DNA from 3 places in the Erwinia sp. E602 genome. Region 1 is predicted to be linked to each of the others. Evidence: predicted binding sites of a transcription regulator. Region 1 holds the regulator's gene; each other region holds the start of a gene.
The links. The regulator CRP, encoded in region 1, controls carbon source genes, mostly activating them, when cyclic AMP is high. The targets are predictions, from matches to a motif close to ATGTGANNNNNNTCACAT.
Positions count from the first base shown of each region.

Region 2: the regulator CRP is predicted to act here: its motif matches at 5,947-5,964, upstream of aaeR (HTH-type transcriptional activator AaeR).
Region 3: the regulator CRP is predicted to act here: its motif matches at 1,663-1,680, upstream of GKQ23_RS21845 (YjcB family protein).

Region 1 covers NZ_CP046582.1:350,301-357,358, reverse strand. Annotated here, with positions in the region: gene GKQ23_RS02955 (amidohydrolase) at 1-367, opposite strand, end outside; gene GKQ23_RS02950 (MFS transporter) at 364-1,575, opposite strand; gene GKQ23_RS02945 (LysR substrate-binding domain-containing protein) at 1,774-2,724, shown strand; gene crp (cAMP-activated global transcriptional regulator CRP) at 2,947-3,579, shown strand; gene GKQ23_RS02935 (YccS/YhfK family putative transporter) at 3,639-5,717, shown strand; gene GKQ23_RS02930 (aspartate aminotransferase family protein) at 5,918-7,058, opposite strand, start outside.
Region 2 covers NZ_CP046582.1:466,249-473,306, forward strand. Annotated here, with positions in the region: gene yhdP (AsmA2 domain-containing protein YhdP) at 1-3,396, shown strand, start outside; gene tldD (metalloprotease TldD) at 3,496-4,941, shown strand; gene aaeR (HTH-type transcriptional activator AaeR) at 5,012-5,929, opposite strand; gene aaeX (p-hydroxybenzoic acid efflux pump operon protein AaeX) at 6,201-6,404, shown strand; gene aaeA (p-hydroxybenzoic acid efflux pump subunit AaeA) at 6,412-7,058, shown strand, end outside.
Region 3 covers NZ_CP046582.1:4,407,060-4,414,117, forward strand. Annotated here, with positions in the region: gene GKQ23_RS21835 (GGDEF domain-containing protein) at 1-614, opposite strand, end outside; gene pgaD (poly-beta-1,6-N-acetyl-D-glucosamine biosynthesis protein PgaD) at 638-1,054, opposite strand; gene GKQ23_RS21845 (YjcB family protein) at 1,781-2,062, shown strand; gene GKQ23_RS21850 (transposase) at 2,530-2,925, shown strand; gene GKQ23_RS21855 (DUF3828 domain-containing protein) at 3,062-3,505, opposite strand; gene dld (D-lactate dehydrogenase) at 3,724-5,415, opposite strand; gene GKQ23_RS21865 (amino acid permease) at 6,058-7,058, shown strand, end outside.

The DNA.
Region 1 (7,058 bases):
GCAGCTGGCACAGCACTTTGGCCGCGCCCAACAGCATCGCGGTGTGCGCGTCGTGTCCGCAGGCGTGCATCACCCCCGGATGGCGTGAGGTAAACGGCTCATCGTTCAGCTCATGGATCGGCAGGGCGTCCATATCCGCGCGCAGCGCAATACACGGGCCGCTGCGCGCGCCGGTCAGCTCCGCCAGCACGCTGTTCGGCGTCAACCGCGTCAGGGCCAATGGCCCCATCTTCGCCAGCTCCGCGGCCACGTAGTCGGCCGTCTCCTGCTCGTAAAAGGAGAGATGGGGGTTAGCATGAATATGCCGCCGCCAGGCGACCACCTGCGGTGTGATATCCTCAATCAGTGAAGCAACTGCAGCGTTCATAGTGACTCCTGATGTTGCGGTGAGATAAGCGGCCGCCGGCTGCCGGGCAGCAGCGCCAGCCCGGCAATCACGATCGCGACCATCATAAACAGGAAGCTGGTGAAGTAGTCCCCTCCGCTGGCCGCGACCAGATACCCGATGACGATCGGGCCAATAAACCCACCGGCCACACCGCAGGCGTTAAGAAAGCCCACCGTGGTGCCCATAATGCGCGGTTCGAAACGTTTCAACGGCAGCGTAAAGGTAAAGACAAAGGTGCAGAAGGTGGCACCATTGGTGATCATCAGAATGACAATCGTCGCCAGCAGCGAGGTGGAAAAATAGATGCCGAGCAGGCCACAGGCCGCAACCAGCGCGGTGCAAAGGATCACCAGCGGCTCGCGACCGGAGCCATAGCGCCCCACCAGCCAGCCGCCGATAATCGACGACGCCCAGGCACCAATACCGCCGATAGAGATGATCTCACCGGTAACGGCCATCGACAGGCCATGCTCTTTGACCAGAAAACTGGGTAGCCAGGCCATCAGGCTGTAGGCGGGAAGATTGACGCAGACGTTAGCGATAATCAGCTGCCAGATGAGCGGATGACGGAACATCAGCCGCCAGCTACCCTGCGACGGGGCGGCCACCTCCTGTTGCTGCTGTCCGTGTTTTGGCAGTAGCACCAGCATCAGCAGCGCCACCAGCAGAAAAAGCGCGGCAAACACCATATACATCTGCTGCCAGCGCATCACCCGCAGCGCCCAGATTGCCAGCAGCGGCCCGATTACCATCGCCATTCCTGAGGAGGAGAGCAGTAGCGACTGTACAAAGGTACGATGCTGCAGATCGAAGGTCATGGTCACCGTTTTCGCGCTGGCGCTGGGATAACCGGAGTGACCGATGCCGGCCAGCATGCGAAACAGGATCAGCCAGCCAAGGCCCAGCCCCCACCAGCCAAACAGCAGGGCACATACGCCCACCAGCGCCAGCGACATCACCAGCATCGCCCGGTAGCCCAGCCGGTCGTTTAACCAGCCGGCGGGGATCTGAAACAGGGTGTAGGAGAAAAAAAATAAGCCCGGGATCAGGCCGACCTGCTGCGGGGTGAAGTTAAACTCTGCGCGTATCGGCAGAAGCGCAAAGCCCATCACGGTTTTATCGATATAAATCAGGGTATAGCCGGCAAATAACATCAGGATCATTCCCAGGCGTGCGCGTCTATCCATTGCTGTTTCTCCTAATTAACTGAAAAGGAATCAATCAATTACGTCCGTCAGTCTCTGTCCCGCGCTGTGAGCAACATCACAACGAAACAAGCACAATGATTTAACATGTCCACAACACCATCAGGGATTTACATCAGTCAGGTAAGATGAAATTTTCGTTGCCCTGATACGTTTCTGGCATCAGTGAAGGAGAACGGGATGCGCTATCTACCTAAAATGCAGCAGCTGCGGGTGTTTGAAGAAGTCGTGCGTCAGGGCAGTATCCGCTCGGCGGCCCGCACGCTGGCACAGTCACAGCCGGCCATCAGCCGGGCGCTGAAGGAACTGGAAAATACGCTGCAAACGGCGCTGTTTCTGCGCGGCCCTGGCGGGATCACCCTGACGCCCAGCGGCCAGCTGTTCGCGGTACGCAACCGCTTTATCCTGCAGGAGCTGCAGCGGGCGGGGGATGAAATCTACTCCGCCCAGCATCCTCAGCAGGGGCAGGTGGCGGTGGGAGTTTGCAGCCTGGTGGGCTCAACGATGCTGGCGGAGGTGGTCGAAAAATTTCGCCTGCGCCACCCGCAGGCCCGGCTAAGCGTCAAAGAGGGCCTGATGCGCAGCCTGCTGCCGCTGCTGAACAGCGGCGAGATCGACTTTGCCGCCGGGCCGGTTCCCGCCGATCTTAAGCAGGAGCGGCTGGTGATCACCCCGCTCTTTCAGGTGCCGCTGTGCGTGGTCGCCAGCAAAAATCATCCGGCGCGGCGGGCGCGGGCGTTAACCCAGCTGAGCGAGCAAAAATGGCTGCTGGCAGAAGATGAGAGCGCCACGCTGTCATCGTTAAATGATGAGCTGAAACGCTTTTTTCAGGCGCTGCCGCAGCCGGCATTGCGCACCAGTTCGTTACTGTCCGCCATCGAACTGGTCGAGCGTGCGGGATACCTGATGCTGTTACCGGAACCGGTGGTGAGCCGCTGGTCGCACAGCCTGGTGCAGCTGCCGATCGGCACGCTGCCCGCGCTGCGGTATGGCGCGGTCTGCTCCAGCCACTCGCCGCTGACCGCCAGCGCGCAGCAGCTGTTGAAAATACTTGAGAAAGCCAGCGGGCGTGACGCGTGGCGCTGTTCTACCGGCAAAAACAGCACGCCCTCCCTTTTCCCGCTATGCTGAAGCGATACAACACAAGACAGTTATGTAAAGCTGTGCTACAAACAAAGCTGTAATATTTACTGTCACCATCATGCACGGTAAAAACGGGCCCCCTACGCGAGCCATGCTCTGAACAGAGACCCGTATCATTTTCCCTCAGGGAAACGCTTGACTATTTCAACGCCTGGCAGGGAGAGCAGCCCCTGTTTTTGGGCTCGATGACAAAACAGAGGATAACAGCGAATGGTTCTCGGCAAACCGCAAACAGACCCGACTCTCGAATGGTTCCTGTCACATTGCCATATTCACAAATATCCATCCAAAAGCACGCTGATCCATCAGGGTGAAAAGGCAGAAACCCTCTACTACATCGTCAAAGGCGCGGTAGCGGTGCTGATCAAGGATGAAGAAGGCAAAGAGATGATCCTCTCCTACCTGAACCAGGGCGACTTTATTGGCGAACTGGGCCTGTTTGAAGAGGGGCAGGAGCGCAGCGCCTGGGTGCGCGCGAAAGCGGCCTGTGAAGTGGCTGAAATTTCCTACAAAAAATTCCGTCAGCTGATTCAGGTTAACCCGGATATTCTGATGCGTCTCTCCTCGCAGATGGCGCGTCGTCTGCAGGTGACGTCTGAAAAGGTCGGCAACCTCGCCTTCCTCGACGTCACCGGCCGTATTGCCCAGACCCTGCTCAATCTGGCCAAACAGCCCGATGCCATGACCCACCCGGATGGCATGCAGATCAAAATCACCCGTCAGGAGATCGGCCAGATCGTCGGCTGTTCCCGTGAAACCGTGGGCCGTATCCTGAAAATGCTGGAAGATCAGAATCTGATCTCCGCACACGGCAAAACCATTGTCGTTTACGGCACCCGTTAACCGATCTTAATCCTGCGGCGCGACAGGCTTCTGTCGCGCCTTTTTTATGGGTACGGTGCATGTGGCGTAGACTCATCTATCACCCTGAGGTCAACTACGCCCTGCGGCAAACGCTGGTGCTCTGTTTGCCGGTGGCGACTGGCTGGCTGTTCGGAGCCCTGCAACAGGGTCTGCTGTTCTCTTTAGTCCCCGCCTGCTGCAACAACGCCGGCCTTGATACCCTGCATAAACGCTTCTTTAAACGCCTGATCGTCGGCGGCTCGCTGTTTGCCGGCTGCAGTTTTCTGATCCAGTATGCCGGGGCACAGGGCGTGCCGCTGCCGCTGATCCTGCTGCTGATGACGATGGTGCTTGGCGTGCTGGGTGAAATCAGCCCGCTGCACGGCCGCCTGCTGCCCGCGTCGCTGATCGCCGCCATCTTTACCTTAAGCCTGGCAGGCCGGGTGCCTGTCTGGCAGCCGCCGCTGCTGTTTATCTGCGGCACCCTGTGGTACGGACTGTTTAACGGCTTCTGGTTCTGGCTGTGGAAAGAGCAGCCGCTGCGGGAAACCCTGAGCCTGCTTTACCGTGAACTGGCGGGTTACTGCGAAGCCAAATATACCCTGCTGACCCGCCTGACCGACCCCGATACCGCGCTGCCGCCGCTGCTGATTCGTCAGCAGAAGGCGGTCGACCTGATTAATACCTGCTATCAGCAGATGCATATGCTCTCCGCCGGCCGCGATCAGCACTACCGGCGGCTGACGCGCGCCTTTCAGGTGGCGCTGGATCTGCAGGAGCATATCGCCGTCAGCCTGCATCAGCCGCAGGAGGTGCAAAAGCTGGTCGAACAGAGCCATGCAGAGGCGGTGATCCGCTGGAACGCCCGGATTATTGCCGCGCGGCTGCGCACGCTGGCGGATGATATCCTCTACCATCGTTTGTCGGCGCGCTTTGGCATGGAAAAACAGCTACAGGCGCTGGAGAAGATCGCCCGCCAGCATCCTGACAATCCGGTCGGCAACTTCTGTTATTACCACTTCAGCCGTATCGCCCGCCTGCTGCGCACCCAGCAGCCGCTCTACCGCCGCGACCTGATGGCCGACCGCCAGCGCCGCCTGCCGCTGATCCCGGCGCTGAAAAGCTACCTGTCGCTGAAGTCCACCGCGCTGCGCACCGCCGCCCGTTATGCGGTGATGCTGACCTTTGCCAGTACGCTGGCGCTGTTCTTTAACCTGCCCAAACCTTACTGGGTGCTGATGACGGTGATGTTCGTTAGCCTCAACGGTTACAGCGCTACCCGGGTACGCATTCAACACCGTGCGCTGGGCACGCTGGCCGGGCTGGCGGTGGCGGCACTCACCCTGCGCCTGCACGCGCCGGAGTCGGTGGTGCTGCTGCTGATGCTGGCGATTACGCTGGTGAGCTACCTGATTATCCGCCCGTTCTACGGCTGGGCCACGGTCGGCTTTACGGTGACCACGGTATGGACGCTGCAACTGCTGTCGCTGAACGGTGCCGATTTTCTGCTGCCGCGGCTGATGGATACGCTGATGGGCTGCCTGATCGCCTTTGGCGGCATGATCTGGCTGTGGCCACAGTGGCAGAACGGCCTGCTGCGGCAGAACGCGCACGACGCGCTGGAGGCGGACCAGGAGGCTTTGCGGCTGTTACTGGGCGACGAGCAGGATGCCGGCAAGCTGGCGTATCAGCGCATGCGCGTCAACCAGGCGCACAACGCGCTGTTTAACTCGCTGAACCAGGCGATGCAGGAGCCGGGCTTTAACTCACGCTATCTCTCCGACATGAAGCTGTGGGTGACCCACAGCCAGTTTATCGTCGAACATATCAACGCCATTACCATCCTGGCGCGCGAACATACCATGCTGACCCGATCGCTTGCGGAGCGCTATCTGCAGTCCTGTGAGATTGCCCTGCAGCGCTGTCAGCAGCGGCTGGAGTATGACGGACCGGGATCGGAGAGCAACGTGCTGGAAGCGCCTGAGGCGCTCCACGGCGGGCCAACCACCGTGGTCGAACGCCACGTTAAGCGCATCCTCAGCCACCTCAGCATAATGCACACTATCTCGTCGCTGACATGGAGCCAGCGCCCGCACCACGGCGGCTGGCTGCGCCGCCGTCTGGGCAAAAAAAACTGAGGGCGGGATCGCTCCCGCCCTCAGCATCACCGTTACCCACCGGCATCCGTCGCTGTCGCCGCTGCCGTTGGCGCCATGCTAAGTGCCCGCCCGCCAGCACGCCACACGATCGTTCAGCCAGTCAGCCAGTCAGCCAGTCAGCCAGTCAGCCAGTCAGCCAGTCAGCCAGTCAGCCAGTCAGCGTGTAAAGTCGGTGAGGCTTACGCCAGCACCTTTTCCACCGCCGCCGCGAAGCGTGCCATACCTTCGGCAATGTCGGCAGGCTCAATCACCAGCGACGGAGCAAAGCGGATCACGTCAGTCCCTGCAACCAGCACCATTACCCCTTCCGCCGCCGAGGCGGTAAGGATGTCACGCGCTTTGCCGGCGTGCTGTGGCTTCAGCGCCGCGCCGATTAACAGGCCCTTGCCGCGGATCTCGCTGAACAGGTCCAGGCGGGCATCCAGCGCCTGCAGCGCCTCGACAAACAGCTGACGGCGCTCGGCCACGCCGTCCAGCACCTCAGGGGTATTGATGATATCCAGCGCCGCTTCGGCGACCGCACAGGCCAGCGGGTTGCCGCCGTAGGTCGTGCCGTGCACGCCCGGAGCCATCACCGAGGCGATCTCATTGGTGGTCAGCATCGCGCTGACCGGGAAGCCGCCGCCCAGCGCTTTCGCGGTGGTGATAATGTCCGGCTGCACGCCGTAGTGCTCATAAGCGAACAGCTTGCCGCTGCGGCCCATACCGCTCTGCACCTCGTCCAGCACCAGCAGCGCGTTGTGCTGGTCACAGAGCTGGCGCAGGCCCTGCATAAATTCCGGCGTAGCCGGCGTGACCCCGCCCTCGCCCTGAATCGGCTCGACCACAATGGCGCAGGTGTGATCGTCGATCACCGCCTTCACCGCGGCCAGATCGTTAAACGGCACGTGAATAATGTCGGCCGGTTTCGGGCCAAAGCCGTCGGAATACTTCGGCTGGCCGCCAACCGACACGGTAAACAGCGTGCGGCCGTGGAAGGCGTTGTGGAAGGCAATAATCTTGCTTTTAAACGGACTGTGACGCTGGCTGGCGTAGTAGCGCGCCAGCTTAAAGGCGGCTTCGTTTGCTTCCGCACCGGAGTTAGCAAAAAATACGCGGTCGGCGAAGGTGGCGGCAATCAGCTTTGAAGCCAGGCGCAGCGCAGGTTCGTTGGTAAATACGTTGCTGGTGTGCCACAGGGTCTCGCCCTGCGTTTTCAGCGCCTCAACCAGCGCCGGATGGCAGTGCCCCAGCGCCGTTACCGCGATCCCACCGGAAAAATCCACGTACTCTTTTCCCTGCTGATCCCAGACGCGGCTGCCTTTTCCTTTCACCGGCACA
Region 2 (7,058 bases), 120 kb from region 1:
TTTTTACGCCAGTTTGACCATTTCGATCTGCGCGACAGCCTGATCGACTTCGTTACGCCTTCCGGCCAGCGCGCCCGCCTGACCGTGCCCCAGCTCACCTGGCTGAATGAGAAAAATCGCCACCGCGCCGAAGGGCTGGTCAGCTTGTCCAGCTTCACCGGCCAGCACGGCGTGGTGCAGGTGCGGCTCGACCTCAGCGACAGCAACGGCTATCTCGACAACGGCCGGGTGTGGATGCAGGCCGATGACGTCGACGTCAAACCCTGGCTGGGGCAGTGGATGCGCGATAACACCAGCCTGGAGAGCGCCCGCTTCAGCCTTGCGGCGTGGATGACGGTCAAAAACGGCGAGGTGCACGAGGGTGACGTCTGGCTGAAACGCGGCGGCGCGCGCTGGCGGGGCGACCCGCAGATGCACGAACTGCGGGTTGACGATCTGACCGCCCACATCAGGCGTTTTAACGGCGGCTGGAGCCTGGCCGTTCCGCAGACGCGGCTAATCACCGACGGCGACCCCTGGCCTGCCGGTGAGCTGTCGCTGCTGTGGCAGCCGGACAACCCTCAGTTGCCGGGGCCGGAGCACAATCAGGAACTACGGGTGCGCGCCACCCATCTCGACCTGCAGCACCTGGCCCCGCTGGTGCCACTGTTTGCCAAACTCTCACCGCAGCTGCAGGAGAACTGGCAGGCGCTGCAGCCGCGCGGGCAACTGCAGGCGCTGGCGGTGGATATTCCGCTGCAGCAGCCGGAACGTACGCGCTTTCAGGGCAACTGGCAAAACCTCAGCTGGCAGCCGTGGAAGCTGCTGCCGGGCATGGAGCACTTAAACGGCAGCCTCAGCGGCAGCGTTGGCGACGGACGCCTTGATTTCAGCATTAATCAGGCCACGCTGCCCTACGCGGAGATGTTCCGCGCGCCGCTAAACATCCACCACGCGGGTGGGGGCATCCGCTGGCAGTATGGCCCGCAGGGGCTGACGCTGGCGGGCGTTGGGCTTGACGTGCAGGCGCAGGCGCTGTGGGCGCGCGGGGATTTCCGCTATCAGCAGCCTGAAGACCAGCCGCCGCGGCTGGATATTCTGGCCGGGATCAATCTGAGCGACGCCGCCCAGGCGTGGCGCTACTTCCCGGAACCGCTGATGGGCACCTCGCTCACCGACTACCTCAGCGGTGCGCTCAAGGGTGGTCAGGTACAGGATGCCACGCTGATTTTTGCCGGCGACCCGCACCAGTTCCCGTTCCGTCATAACGATGGCATGTTCGAGGTGGCGGTGCCGCTGCGTAACGCGACCTACGAGTTCGAGCCGGGCTGGCCGCCGCTGGAAAATCTGGCCATTGACCTCGACTTTGCGAACAACGGGCTGTGGATGAAGGCGGCAGAGACCCACCTTGGCGCGGCAGTGGGGCGTAATATCTCGGCGGTGATCCCGGATTACACCCGCGAGAAGCTGCTGATTGATGGTGATATCAGCGGCAGCGGGCCGCAGATCCGCGACTACTTTAACCAGTCACCGCTCAAACCCTCGCTGGGCGCGGCGCTGGACGAGCTGCAGATCGGCGGCAACGTCAGTGGGCGCTTACATCTCGATATCCCGCTGGACGGCGGGGAGGTGCGCGCCAGCGGCGACGTCAGCCTGAACAAAAACTCGCTGTTTATCGCCCCGATTGGCACCCGCTTCGAGCAGCTCAGCGGGCGCTTCAGCTATGACAACGGCAATCTGAACAGCGAGGCGCTGACCGCGCGCTGGTTTGGCCAGCCGCTGGGGGTGCGTTTTACCACCCGCGAAGGTGAGAAAGATTACCAGATCGGGGTGGATATGGACGCCAGCTGGCAGCCGGCCACGCTGGAACCGCTGCCGGATGCGCTGCGCCAGCGGCTGGCCGGTAGCCTGCCGTGGCAGGGTAAGGTGCAGATTAATCTGCCGCACGGCGGCGGCGCGAACTACTCGGTGGCTATCGACGGCGACCTGAAAAATGTAAGCAGTCACTTACCTGCGCCGCTGGATAAAACGGCGGGCAGCGCGCTGCCGGTCAAACTGGCGGCCAGCGGTAACCTGAAAGGCTTTGAGCTGAGCGGCGCGCTGGGCGCGGAGCAGCGTTTCAACAGCCGCTGGCTGCTGGGTAAGCAGCTGCATCTGGATCGCGGTATCTGGCAGGGCGACGTTAAGCGCACGCCGCCCCTGCCGGAAAACAGCGGCATGGTGCTGAACCTGCCGCCGCTGGACGGCGAAGCCTGGCTGGGCCTGCTGAGCAGCAACCTGGCCGGCAGCGGCAAAGCGGGCGCTGGCAAAACGGGCACGCCGTCGCTGCCTGGCGATATCCGCCTGCATACCCCGGCCCTGACGCTGGGCGGCCAGCAGTGGCAGGATCTGGACCTGACGGTGTCGCAGGGCGTCGCCGGTCAGACCCGCGTGGCCGCCAGAGGGCGCGAGATTGACGGCAGCCTGGTCAGCCAGGCGTCCGGCCCGTGGCAGGCCAGTCTGAAGTACCTCTACTACAACCCGCAGTGGGCCGACGGCGGCGGCGATTCACCGCTGCCTGCCGATGCCAATAGCATTGACTTCAGCCACTGGCCGGCGCTGCGGCTTAACTGCGACGAATGCTGGCTGCGCGGGCAGAAATTCGGCCGCATGCAGGCGGAACTGACCCCCGCCGGCGATACCCTGACCCTGAAACAGGGCCTGATCGACAGCGGCAACGCGCGCCTGACGGTGGCCGGTGAGTGGGTCAACCGCCCCGGCGAGGCGCGCACGTCGCTGAAAGGCGTGCTGAGCGGCAAGAATATCAGCGATGCTACCAACTGGTTTGGCGTCAGCAGCCCGCTGCGCGACGCGCCGTTTAAGCTCGATTACGACCTGCACTGGCGCTCTGCGCCGTGGCAGCCCTCGCTGGAGACGCTGAGCGGCGTGCTCAAATCACACCTGGGAGCCGGGCAGATTGCCGATGTCTCTACCGGTCGTGCCGGGCAGCTGCTGCGGCTGGTCAGCTTCGACGCGCTGCTGCGCAAGTTGCGGCTGGACTTCAGCGATACCTTCAGCGAGGGCTTTTACTTTGACTCGATTAACGGCACCGCGTGGGTTGAAAACGGCGTGATGCACACCGATAACCTGCTGGTGGACGGGCTGGAAGCCGATATCGCCATGCAGGGGAAGCTGGACCTGGTGAAACGGCGCATCGATATGCAGGCGGTGGTGGCCCCGGAGATCTCCGCCACCGTTGGGGTGGCTACCGCATTTGCGGTCAACCCGGTGATCGGCGCGGCGGTGTTTGCCGCCAGCAAGGTGCTCGGGCCGTTGTGGAGTAAGATATCTGTGCTGCGCTATCACATCGGCGGGCCGATCGATAAACCGGAAATCAACGAGGTGTTGCGTAAACCTCGTAAAAACGATGATAAGTGAGTTTGACGTAGCAGCAGATTTGACTCAGGCTAACGTAAACGCATAGACGATATTGAACATTAAGGCAGCCGACGGCGGCTCCCTGCTAAGTGAGAATTCATGAGCCTGAATCTGGTAAGTGAGCAGTTACTGACTGCCAATAACATTAGTCACAGCGACCTCTTTTCCATCCTTGGTCAGCTTTCCGAGCGCAGGCTGGACTACGCCGACCTCTATTTCCAGGCCAGCTATCACGAATCCTGGGTGCTGGAAGACCGCATTATTAAAGATGGCTCGTACAACATCGATCAGGGCGTGGGCGTGCGCGCGGTCAGCGGTGAGAAGACCGGCTTTGCCTACGCCGATCAGCTGACGCTGAATGCATTGCAGCAGAGCGCCACCGCCGCGCGCAGCATCGTGCGTGAGCAGGGCAACGGCCGTTCACACACCCTTGGTGCGGTGTTGCACCGTCCGCTTTACCCGGCGCTGGACCCGCTGCAAAGCCTGTCGCGCGAAGATAAAATTGCCCTCTTGCACCGGGTGGACAGCGCTGCCCGCGCGGCCGACCCGCGCGTGCAGGAGGTCTCCGCCAGCCTGACCGGCGTCTATGAACTGGTGCTGGTGGCGGCGACCGACGGCACGCTGGCAACGGATGTTCGCCCGCTGGTGCGCCTGTCGGTCAGCGTACAGGTCGACGATAACGGCAAACGCGAGCGCGGCAGCAGCGGCGGCGGCGGCCGTTCCGGCTACGAATTCTTCCTCGCCGACGAAAATGGCGAAGTGCGTGCCGAAGCCTGGGCGCGCGAAGCGGTGCGTATGGCGCTGGTTAATCTGAGCGCGGTAGCGGCCCCGGCCGGGGCGATTCCGGTGGTGCTCGGTGCCGGCTGGCCGGGCGTACTGCTGCATGAAGCGGTTGGCCACGGCCTGGAAGGCGACTTCAACCGTCGCGGCACCTCGGTGTTCAGCGGTCAGCTTGGTCAGCAGGTGGCGTCGGAGCTGTGTACGGTGGTTGACGACGGTACCATTGAAGGCCTGCGCGGCTCGCTGGCGGTGGATGATGAAGGCGTGCCGGGCCAGTACAACGTGCTGATTGAGAAGGGCATCCTGAAAGGCTATATGCAGGACAAGCTTAATGCCCGCCTGATGGGCGTGGCGCCGACCGGCAACGGCCGTCGCGAATCCTACGCTCACCTGCCGATGCCGCGTATGACCAATACCTATATGCTGGCCGGTAAGTCGACGCCGCAGGAGATTATCGAAAGCGTGGAGTACGGCCTGTACGCGCCGAACTTCGGCGGTGGGCAGGTGGATATCACCTCCGGCAAGTTTGTCTTCTCGACCTCGGAAGCCTATCTGATCGAAAACGGTAAGGTGACCAAACCGGTTAAGGGGGCGACCCTGATCGGCTCCGGCATTGAGGCGATGCAGCAGATTTCGATGGTCGGTAACGACCTGGCGCTGGATAAGGGCGTTGGCGTCTGTGGTAAAGAGGGGCAGAGCCTGCCGGTGGGCGTGGGCCAGCCGACGCTGAAGCTGGATAAAATTACCGTCGGCGGCACCGAGTAACCTCCCCGGTTGCTGATAATAAAGATTGCCCTCACCCCTGAGGGCAATCCTGTTCTGTTTTCCCCCGCCGTCAGGGCTGACGAAACTCCTGATATATCTCCGCCACCTTATCGAAGTAGTCGGTCAGGTAGTTGATACACACCTGCACCTTCAGCGGCAGCTTGTCTTTCTGGGTGTAGACCGCATACACCGGTCGCGGTACCGACTGATAGTGGGCAAACAGGATCTCCACCTCACCGCTATTAATCTCATCGATGATCCACATCAGCGGCACGTAGGCGATGCCGGTACCGGCCTTCAGCCAGCGGATCAGCGTCTGTGAATCGTTGGTGGCAAAGCGTCCGCGCGGCGACAGGCGGGTGGTGGTGCCCTGCGGGGAGGTCAGCTCAAAGTCGTTATCCGGCCGAACGCTGTATTCCAGCCACGAGAAGTGGCCGATACCGGCCGGATTTTCCGGCGTGCCGTGCTGCGCGAGATAGCTCTTTGCCGCGCAGACCACCATCGGCATCGATCCGACGCGCTTGGAAAACAGGCTGGAGTCCTGCAGCGCACCCACGCGCAACACCAGATCCAGCCCGTCGGCGATCAGATCGGGGGCCGGAATGCCGGTCACCAGATTAACCGTCAGGCCCGGGTGCTCTTTCAGCATCTCGGCGGTCATCGTGGCCAGCACGTTTTGCGCCATGGTGGAGGAGCTGCCGATACGCAGCGTGCCGATCGGCGTATTGTTAAAGGCGTAGAGCTGTTCGTGCACCTGCTGGGCTTCCGACAGCATCCGCCGGCAGCCCTGAAAATAGATCTTGCCGGCTTCCGTCAGCCCCAGGCTGCGGGTGCTGCGGTTGAGCAGCTTGACCTGCAGCTCGTCTTCCAGCCTGGCCACAATCTGACTGACCGCCGATACGCTCATCTGCAGCTGCTGCGACGCGGCGGTAAACGATCCCAGCTCTACCACGCGGGTAAACACCGACATGCCCTTCAGTCTTTCCATTATTAATCCTGGCTTAAAAGTGATTTAGATCACATTGGGTAGAAAAGATATAGTCAAGCGCGTTACTATAGCACCGCCGGGCCATCGTTCCGACGTTCTACTCCCTTTAATACTGGCACGCTGGATAGGCTATTATTCAGTAAACGCCGGTCTCGCGTCTGTACGTTCATTCACCGTATGAACATAATTTGTCTGCATGGCTTCGCCGATGCCAGAAAGGGAGCGGGTTGATGGTGCCTCAGGCCCGGTATGGTATCGACAAGGATAAGAGATGAGTGTGCTTCCGGTTATTGTGGTGTTTGGGCTGTCTTTTCCGCCCATCTTCTTTGAAATTATTGTGTCACTGATGCTGTTCTGGTTGGTGCGTCGGCTGATCACGCCTACCGGTCTGTACGATCTGGTGTGGCATCCCGCCCTGTTTAATACGGCGCTCTACTGCTGCCTGTTTTATCTTGTCTCCCGTTTGTTCGTCTGAGGTCATTGTGAAAGCGCTAACAAGAAAAATATCCCGTTTCGCCATTACGCTGCTGCTGGTGGTGGTGGCCGTCGTGCTGATTTTCCGCGTCTGGGTGTTCTACACCGAATCCCCGTGGACGCGTGATGCCAAATTCTCCGCTGACGTGGTGGCGATTGCCCCGGACGTCAGTGGCCTGATCACCGATGTGCGCGTGCGCGACAACCAGCTGGTGCAGAAAGACCAGGTGCTGTTCACCATCGACCAGCCGCGTTATCAGAAGGCGCTGGAAGAGGCTGAAGCCGATGTTGCCTACTACCAGGCGCTGCTGAGTGAAAAACGCCGCGAAGCGTCGCGCCGTAACCAGCTCGGCACCTCGGCGATGTCGCGTGAGGCGATTGACCAGGCGAACAGCGATTTCCAGACCACCGAGCACCAGCTGGCCAAAGCGGTAGCCACCCGCGATCTGGCGAAGCTCGATCTGGAGCGCACGGTGATCAAAGCGCCGTCGGCGGGCTGGGTAACCAACCTCAACGTCTATACCGGCGAGTTCATTACCCGCGGGTCGACGTCGGTGGCGCTGGTAAAACAGGGCTCGTTCTACGTGCTGGCGTACCTGGAAGAGACCAAGCTTGACGGTATCCGTCCCGGCTATCGCGTTGAGATCACCCCGCT
Region 3 (7,058 bases), 790 kb from region 1:
GCCACCCGCGCCACCTGATCCGGCCGCTCAACGGTCGCCAGCAGTACCGCAAACTCATCGCCGCCCATCCGCGCCACCAGGTCGTCACGCCGCAGCCGCGCGCGCAGCCGCCGGCCGGTCTCCTTCAGCACCCAGTCCCCCGCCGCATGGCCGTACCGATCGTTAATCTGCTTAAAGCGATCGCCGTCGATGAACAGTACCACCATCCGCTCGCGACACCGGGGCTCCTGCCACAGCGAGGCCAGCTGGTGTTCGAAGGCGGCCCGGTTCGGCAGGCCGGTGAGCGGGTCGTGCAGCGCCTTGTGCGCCAGCGAGGCGTTTTCGCTTGAAAGCTTCTGCTGCCAGCTCTCCAGCTCCGCATGCAGCCGGCGCGACAGGAACCAGGCCAGCAGCGCCACCACCAGCAGCATGGCGCTCAGCAGCAGCAGCACCAGCCAGATCGCATCGGGGGCGGTTTCCCCCCGCTGCGGCTGCGACATTCTCATCGCCAGCAGCGAGACGCTGCCAAACAGCAGCGCCACGCCGACCATCAGCAGATGCATACGCTGAACCTGTTTACGAATGGTCGGGACGCCCGGTGAAAATGCGCTCCCGGCGCGACGATTTTTCATCATAGGTTCCTCAGTTGCCGCGCCGTTTAACGGCGGCCCCGCAGGGCTTCCACCCCGGTAATACGTCCCTGGCGATCGTGGGTGACCCGCAGCAGGTCGTTGCTGCTTAACACGCTGACGTCGCTTTCACTGATGGCAAAGCTCTCCGCCACTTCGTCCGGATCCAGACCCGGACGGCGGCGCTCGGTGCGAAAGCGCAGCGGGTTGTACCTGGCCCAGCCGGTCGGCACCCGGGCGTTAAACAGCGCGATAGCAAAACAGAGCGTCAGGGTATTCATCCCCGAGCTCAGCGGCCGCGGGCCGCCGTAAGGTGTTGCGCGCAGGATATGCAGCAATCCGGTGACAAACAACCAGACAAATCCGCACCACGCCAGCGGCGTGAGTAACAGGTCGATTAATCGCGGCAGCCGGCTGCGCACGGTGAAAATCAGCGGTGAAGCCATTTATTTAACCCAGTCCATTGGAGAATTATTTTATTGACACACGATTAGTTCATAGCTCTAATTTTATATCTGGCAATAATGAAAAAACGATACCGATATTTCAACTCTGAAAAAAATCCTACACGGGGTTGGTTAACCGTACAACTTTTACCATGCTAGGATTCATCTTAAATCATACAAAACTTGACGATTAGAGAGCAAATAAATAAAATAAAAACAATAATAATCAGATGTTTAAATTAAAATATATGGTTTTATCCTGAGAGGCGATAGCTTGAGAATGGAACTTAGCCCTGCCGGAAAAACTTGTACAAAGTGAAACACTCTCTCGCTGAAGTTTCGCAGCAATAAATTAGCCTGCCATACCTTTAACAGAAAATATAAAACTGTCATGACAGCGTCCATTCTTCGTGATGGCAAAAAATCACCTGCGGTCAGCGGAAATTTAATTTCATTAATGACTTTCGCCTGTAAACATTCAATATCATATTCGTACCATGATGTTATTATTTCGCGCCCCTGTTGCCGATCGTCCTCAAGCACGAGTCGGTGAAAAAATGGTCATTTGCAAGCTAAAAATTGTTCAAAAAAATAATCCAGATGGTACAATGTGACCGCCATCACACTTTACCCTCGTATTCGATCGGAAAGAGCCCTCCTGGCTGCTCTCCTCCGCCAGCTGGTGGCACTTTTTCCTGTCAGGTCTGTTATTGCGGAGTGTTAAGAATGGGTACGATTACCGCCAGCGTGCTGCTGATGAGGTGGGAGCTGTTAAGCGCAGTGATGATGTTTCTGGCCAGCACCTTCAACGTGAAGTGTCGCCAGGCCAGCCGCAACGCGATGGCGTTTGTTTTCACCGGTATCGGTATCGGCATGTCGTGCTGGTTCGTCACCGGCCTGCTGGGCATCACGCTGAGCATGGAAAACCTGCACAACTTCTGGCACATCACCAAAGAGGTGTTTGTTGACGTGATGAGCCGCACGCCACCCGAGTGGCCGCTGCCCTGAGCCTGATGCCTGACGGGCCGCATCGGGTGCTGCACAACCTGCCAGCATTCGGCGGCCCCGGCGCGTCTTCCCCGCTGACGATCTGATTTCGTCCTGAATCTCCCCTGTTATAAACCACAGATAATAGCGCGTAGAGTGGATTAGCCGATCCGCGATGAATACGCTCAGGCATTTTCCGGCCGTTACCCTGACTCACCCAACGCAGGGAGGAGTGCGCGGTTGCCCCGAAGATGGCGGATGGTATCAGCCAGCCTTTTTTCGTGTTTAAACGCCGTTTAATTCGGCAAGGCCGCGTGTTTTAAACAGCAGGAAAAAATCTCATTATTTTGTGAATCCGGTCTGTTTCACATGCAATGTCGATTATTAGAATCGCACTTACATTTATACCAGGTTAATATCCCGATACAGTTAAGATATATAAATAAATTATTATCACTCCGGCATAATTAAGCAAGGTAATCGCATTAATGAGAAAGTCACGTTATACCGAAGAACAAATCACCAGCGCTATTAAAGCATCGGAAAACGGGTCCCGGACGAAAGACATTTGTGACTCGCTGGGCATCTCTGAAGCGACCTTCTACAGCTGGAAGAAAAAGTATGCCGGGCTGGATTCGGAACAGGGAAGGAAAATCAGAGAATTAGAGGAAGCGCTGCAGAGCCTGAGCCGTGAACTGCAGCAGCTGGCGGGCGACAAAGAGATGCTCCAGGGCGTGGTGAAGAACTTTTTCAGCACCGGCGATAAACGCCAGGCGGTTAATTTCCTGCAGGAAACTTACCAGATTGGCACCCGCCACAGCTGTCGCCTGCTGGATATCAGCCGCAGCGTTTACCACTATTCCTGTCACTGTGAAAATCATTGACGTTGCCCGACGGCTGGCACCCTCCAGCCGGACGTAAAAAGACACGTTATCAATGCTTAATGTTAACCGGCCAGATAATCACCAGCGCCGCTGAAAGCACGCGCGGTGCTAATCATTCTTCTGCGCACCCGTTGCGTTAACGGGTGGGAGATTCCAGCTGCACGTCATCAATTTTCCAGCCGTCGCGGTCGTGGGTCAGCGTCACCAGCAGCTGTTGCCGATCGGCCGGATCGCGACCCAGCACCACCTCGCCGCTGGCCTGATTACCGTTGAGGGTAAAATCACTTACGCTGACGTTATTGACCCAGCCGTCGCTGTAATCCTGATCCTGTAAGAAGTAGTCGTCATCCATCCCCTGCGGGCTTTTGATCAGCAGCGTGATTTTTTTCAGCAACCGTTCGGTAACGTACTCTTTTAACAGCGGGTCGTGCTCATCAATCGGGCTCTCTTCATGGCTTAACGCCGTCAGATACCAGTTGTAAAAAGCCAGGCTGGTCCCCTGCGGGTCGGCGTTATGCTCTGCCGCCAGCGTCTGGAAGGCCATTGTTGATGCCAGCAGCATCAGCCACCACTTTTTCATGCAAACCATCCCGAATAACCTTTGCCACCCCTTTCGCTCCCTCACTCTGCCGTCAGCCTCCTGGCTGCCAGTGATTGTATTGAAATTACGCAGCGAATCCAGCCTGCAACGCCCCCGTTGCCCCGCTTTTGCCACTATTTTTTATTGCAGGTTTATGCAGGCCGCGGCCGCAGGCAACCCAGGGTTACCTGCGGCGCGGAACGGCTGACGCGGCAGCGTCAGGCCCAGTGCTTGTTCTTACTGGTTTTACCGATGCCGGGGTTACAGCTGTTGGTGGGATCAAGCTGATGGAAGTGGTGCTGATGCTCTTCCGAGGCCTGATAAAGATGGCCAATATTATGTTCGGCCGGATACTTCGCCCCGCGCTGGTCAAGATACGCCAGCACCGCCTGTTTAAACTGCGCGCCGTCCACACCGGGTTGCAGAATATAGTCCTGATGGTTGACCAGGCAGAAGAAGTGGCCGCAGCAGGACTCCTCAAGCACCTGTGCCTGTAGCTCGGCGGGCAGCTCGATACGCCACTGCGTGTCGTTACGGCGCAGCGCCACGTCAAAGGCGATCAGCCGCTGGTCGGTGTTAATGCCGTAGGCATCGCAGTAAAACACCGTGCAGGCGCCGACGCCAAAGCGCACCAGGAACGCGTCACGCTGTTCCGTCTCATCGCAGTGGAACCACTCGCCGTTGTGCCCGCTGAAAAAGACGGTCAGCAGCCGGTGCATTTGCGCCACCTCACTGTGCGCCACCTTAATCATCAGGTGATGCTCATAGCGACGGTGCCAGGAGAGCAGCCGCGGCGCAATGCCGGAGGGGGTAATGCGGTTGCCCAGCTGGATCAGCTTATCAATGGTGTTCTGCGGCAACAGGTTGAGCTTTTTCACCCACGCATCCCAGCGGGCCTTCTTCGCCATCAGCCCAGGCAGCGCCGCCGGGCCCAGCCGCCGGATAGACAGCAGCATATGCCGCGCGTAACGCAGGGTCAGGCGGAAGGCGTTGCGGTGGATATATTCGGCCTGAACCGGCAGCTGCTCCATGTTCTCAATCAGGTAACGGCGCAGCGCCAGCAGCACCTGCTCATCGTTGGTGCCGAGGTAGAATGTATCCTCCTGCTCGCTGGCGTCAAAGGTGGCGAGGCGAACGGCGAAGACGATCACCTTACCGGCGCAGCCCGCGCTGTCGTGCAGGTACTGAGGATTACCGTTAAAGCGCGTCGGGGTTACCGCATCAACATCTTTGATCACAGACGCATAGTCATCGGCCCAGATCTTCCCCGCCCAGTCCGGCGCGCTGCCGGTGGTATAGCTGCCGGCCTGCAGATTGGCGAGCATCGCCTCCGGCGTCTCGCCAAGATCGATCCCCAGGTGATTAATCAGCTGCAGCTCACCCGCGTCGTTAATGCGAGCAAACAGTGATTTTTCGGTAAACGCCGGGCCACGCTGCAGCAGCGAACCGCCGGAGTTATTGCAGATGCCGCCGACCACCGACGCGCCGATACAGGAGGAACCAATCACCGAGTGCGGCTCTTTATGGTGAGGCTTCAGCGCCGCTTCCAGTTCGGTCAGGGTGCTGCCGGGGAAGGCGATCGCCTGCCGTGCATTATCGATCACCTGCACCCCCTTAATCTGCCGGGTGCTGACGACGATCACCGGCCGGTCATAGTCATCGCCGTGCGGCGTGGAGCCACCGGTGACGCCGGTGTTGGACGCCTGCATCAGAATAATGGTGTCGTTCTGCTGGCAGACCTGCAGCACCTGCCACAGCTGCAGCAGGGTTTGCGGCACCGCCACGGCCAGCGCGTCGCCGTGGCCAACGCGGAAGCCTTTGCAGTAATACGCTTTCTTGTAGCTATCGGTGATCAGCTGGCCTGAACCAACCACGTCGCTCAGCTGTTGAAGGACTGTAGAGTGTTGCATCGTCGCGCTGCCGCTCCCTGGAACTGAAGTTATGCGCAAAGAGTGTACCGGGGGGTGAGGTTGAGAGCCAGCGTTGCGTTTTGCTGCGCGAATTGTGCCGGGTAATAAAGTGATTTATCCGGCCTCAGGCGCTCACAGCCATCACTATCTTCCGCCATACCCCTCTGGTCCGGCGTGAATATCGCTGTCGCCGCCGCCATCGGCGGGGAAAATTTTTCCACCTGACTTTTTCGCTATCGGTGAATAAATAGTTAGAATTTTCTCAGGTATAGGGAAAGCATTTTTATGCAAAAAATATGCAGTTAAAATGCATAAGGATAATTATTCACTTGTTTTTCAGAATCTTGAATGTGATCAAAAAGTGAATAAAAGCGCTTTACACTGTGTTGACATTGTTACTCCGCACGGCCAGAGTTAGGCCACCTGACCCACCCTGCGGATTAACGCTCACGGGTTAACGGGCAGATCGTGACACTGAGTCGTGGCAAGTTCCCGACGATTTCCTTAAGCAGTCCATCCGGCTGCTTCTCTGGCCAATGACGACGCTCTGCGTCTTCCTGTCGCGTTGACCATGTTGAACCCCCATCGTTGCGGGACGGCCTGATGTTGCCCGCTGACCGCGAAAATAGTGAGAGGATGCTTATGTCTGACCCGACGGATGCGCAGCAGGAACTGCATCGTGGCCTCAGTTCGCGCCATATTCAGCTGATCTCCCTTGGCGGTGCAATCGGCACCGGCCTGTTTATGGGCGCAGGAAAAACCATCGCCGTCTCCGGCACCTCGATCCTGATCACCTACGTGGTGGTGGGTTTCTTTATGTATATGGTGATGCGGGCGATGGGCGAAGTGCTGCTGAGCAAGCTGTCGTATCGCTCATTTGCCGACTTTGTTGCCGACTACCTCGGCCCGAAGGCCAGCTTCTATCTCGGCTGGTCCTACTGGCTCAGTTGGGTGGTGACCTGCATTGCCGACGTGGTGGTATGCGGCGGCTACGTGCAGTACTGGCTGCCGGAGCTGTCGCCGTGGATCCCGGCGCTGCTGACCCTCGGCATCCTTTGCCTGCTTAACCTGCTGGCGGTGAAAATGTTCGGCGAAACCGAATTCTGGTTCGCGATCATTAAGATTATTGCCATCGTGGCGCTGATCGTCACCGGGGCCTGGATGATTGCCACCGGCTGGATGTCGCCGGACGGCGTGCAGGCCTCGCTGCATAACCTTAGCGACCCGGCGGTGTTTATGCCCCACGGGGTGATCGGCTTCTTTGCCGGCTTCCAGATCGCCATCTTCGCCTATACCGGCGTCGAGCTGCTGGGCACCATGAGCGCCGAAACCCGCTCGCCGGAGACCGTGCTGCCGAAGGCGATCAAGTCAATTCCGCTGCGCATTATCATTTTCTACGTTCTGTCGATGGTGGTGATCATCGCCGTGACCTCATGGCAGCATATCTCGCCGGACACCAGCCCGTTCGTCACGCTGTTTGCCAAAGCGGGCCTGCCGGCGGCGGCGGCGATTATTAACTTTGTCGCCCTGACCTCGGCGATGTCATCGGCCAACAGCGGCGTCTACTGCAGCACCCGCATGCTGTACGGCCTGTCCGTCGAGAAACACGCCCACCGGCAGTTCCGCATTCTGTCGCGATCCAC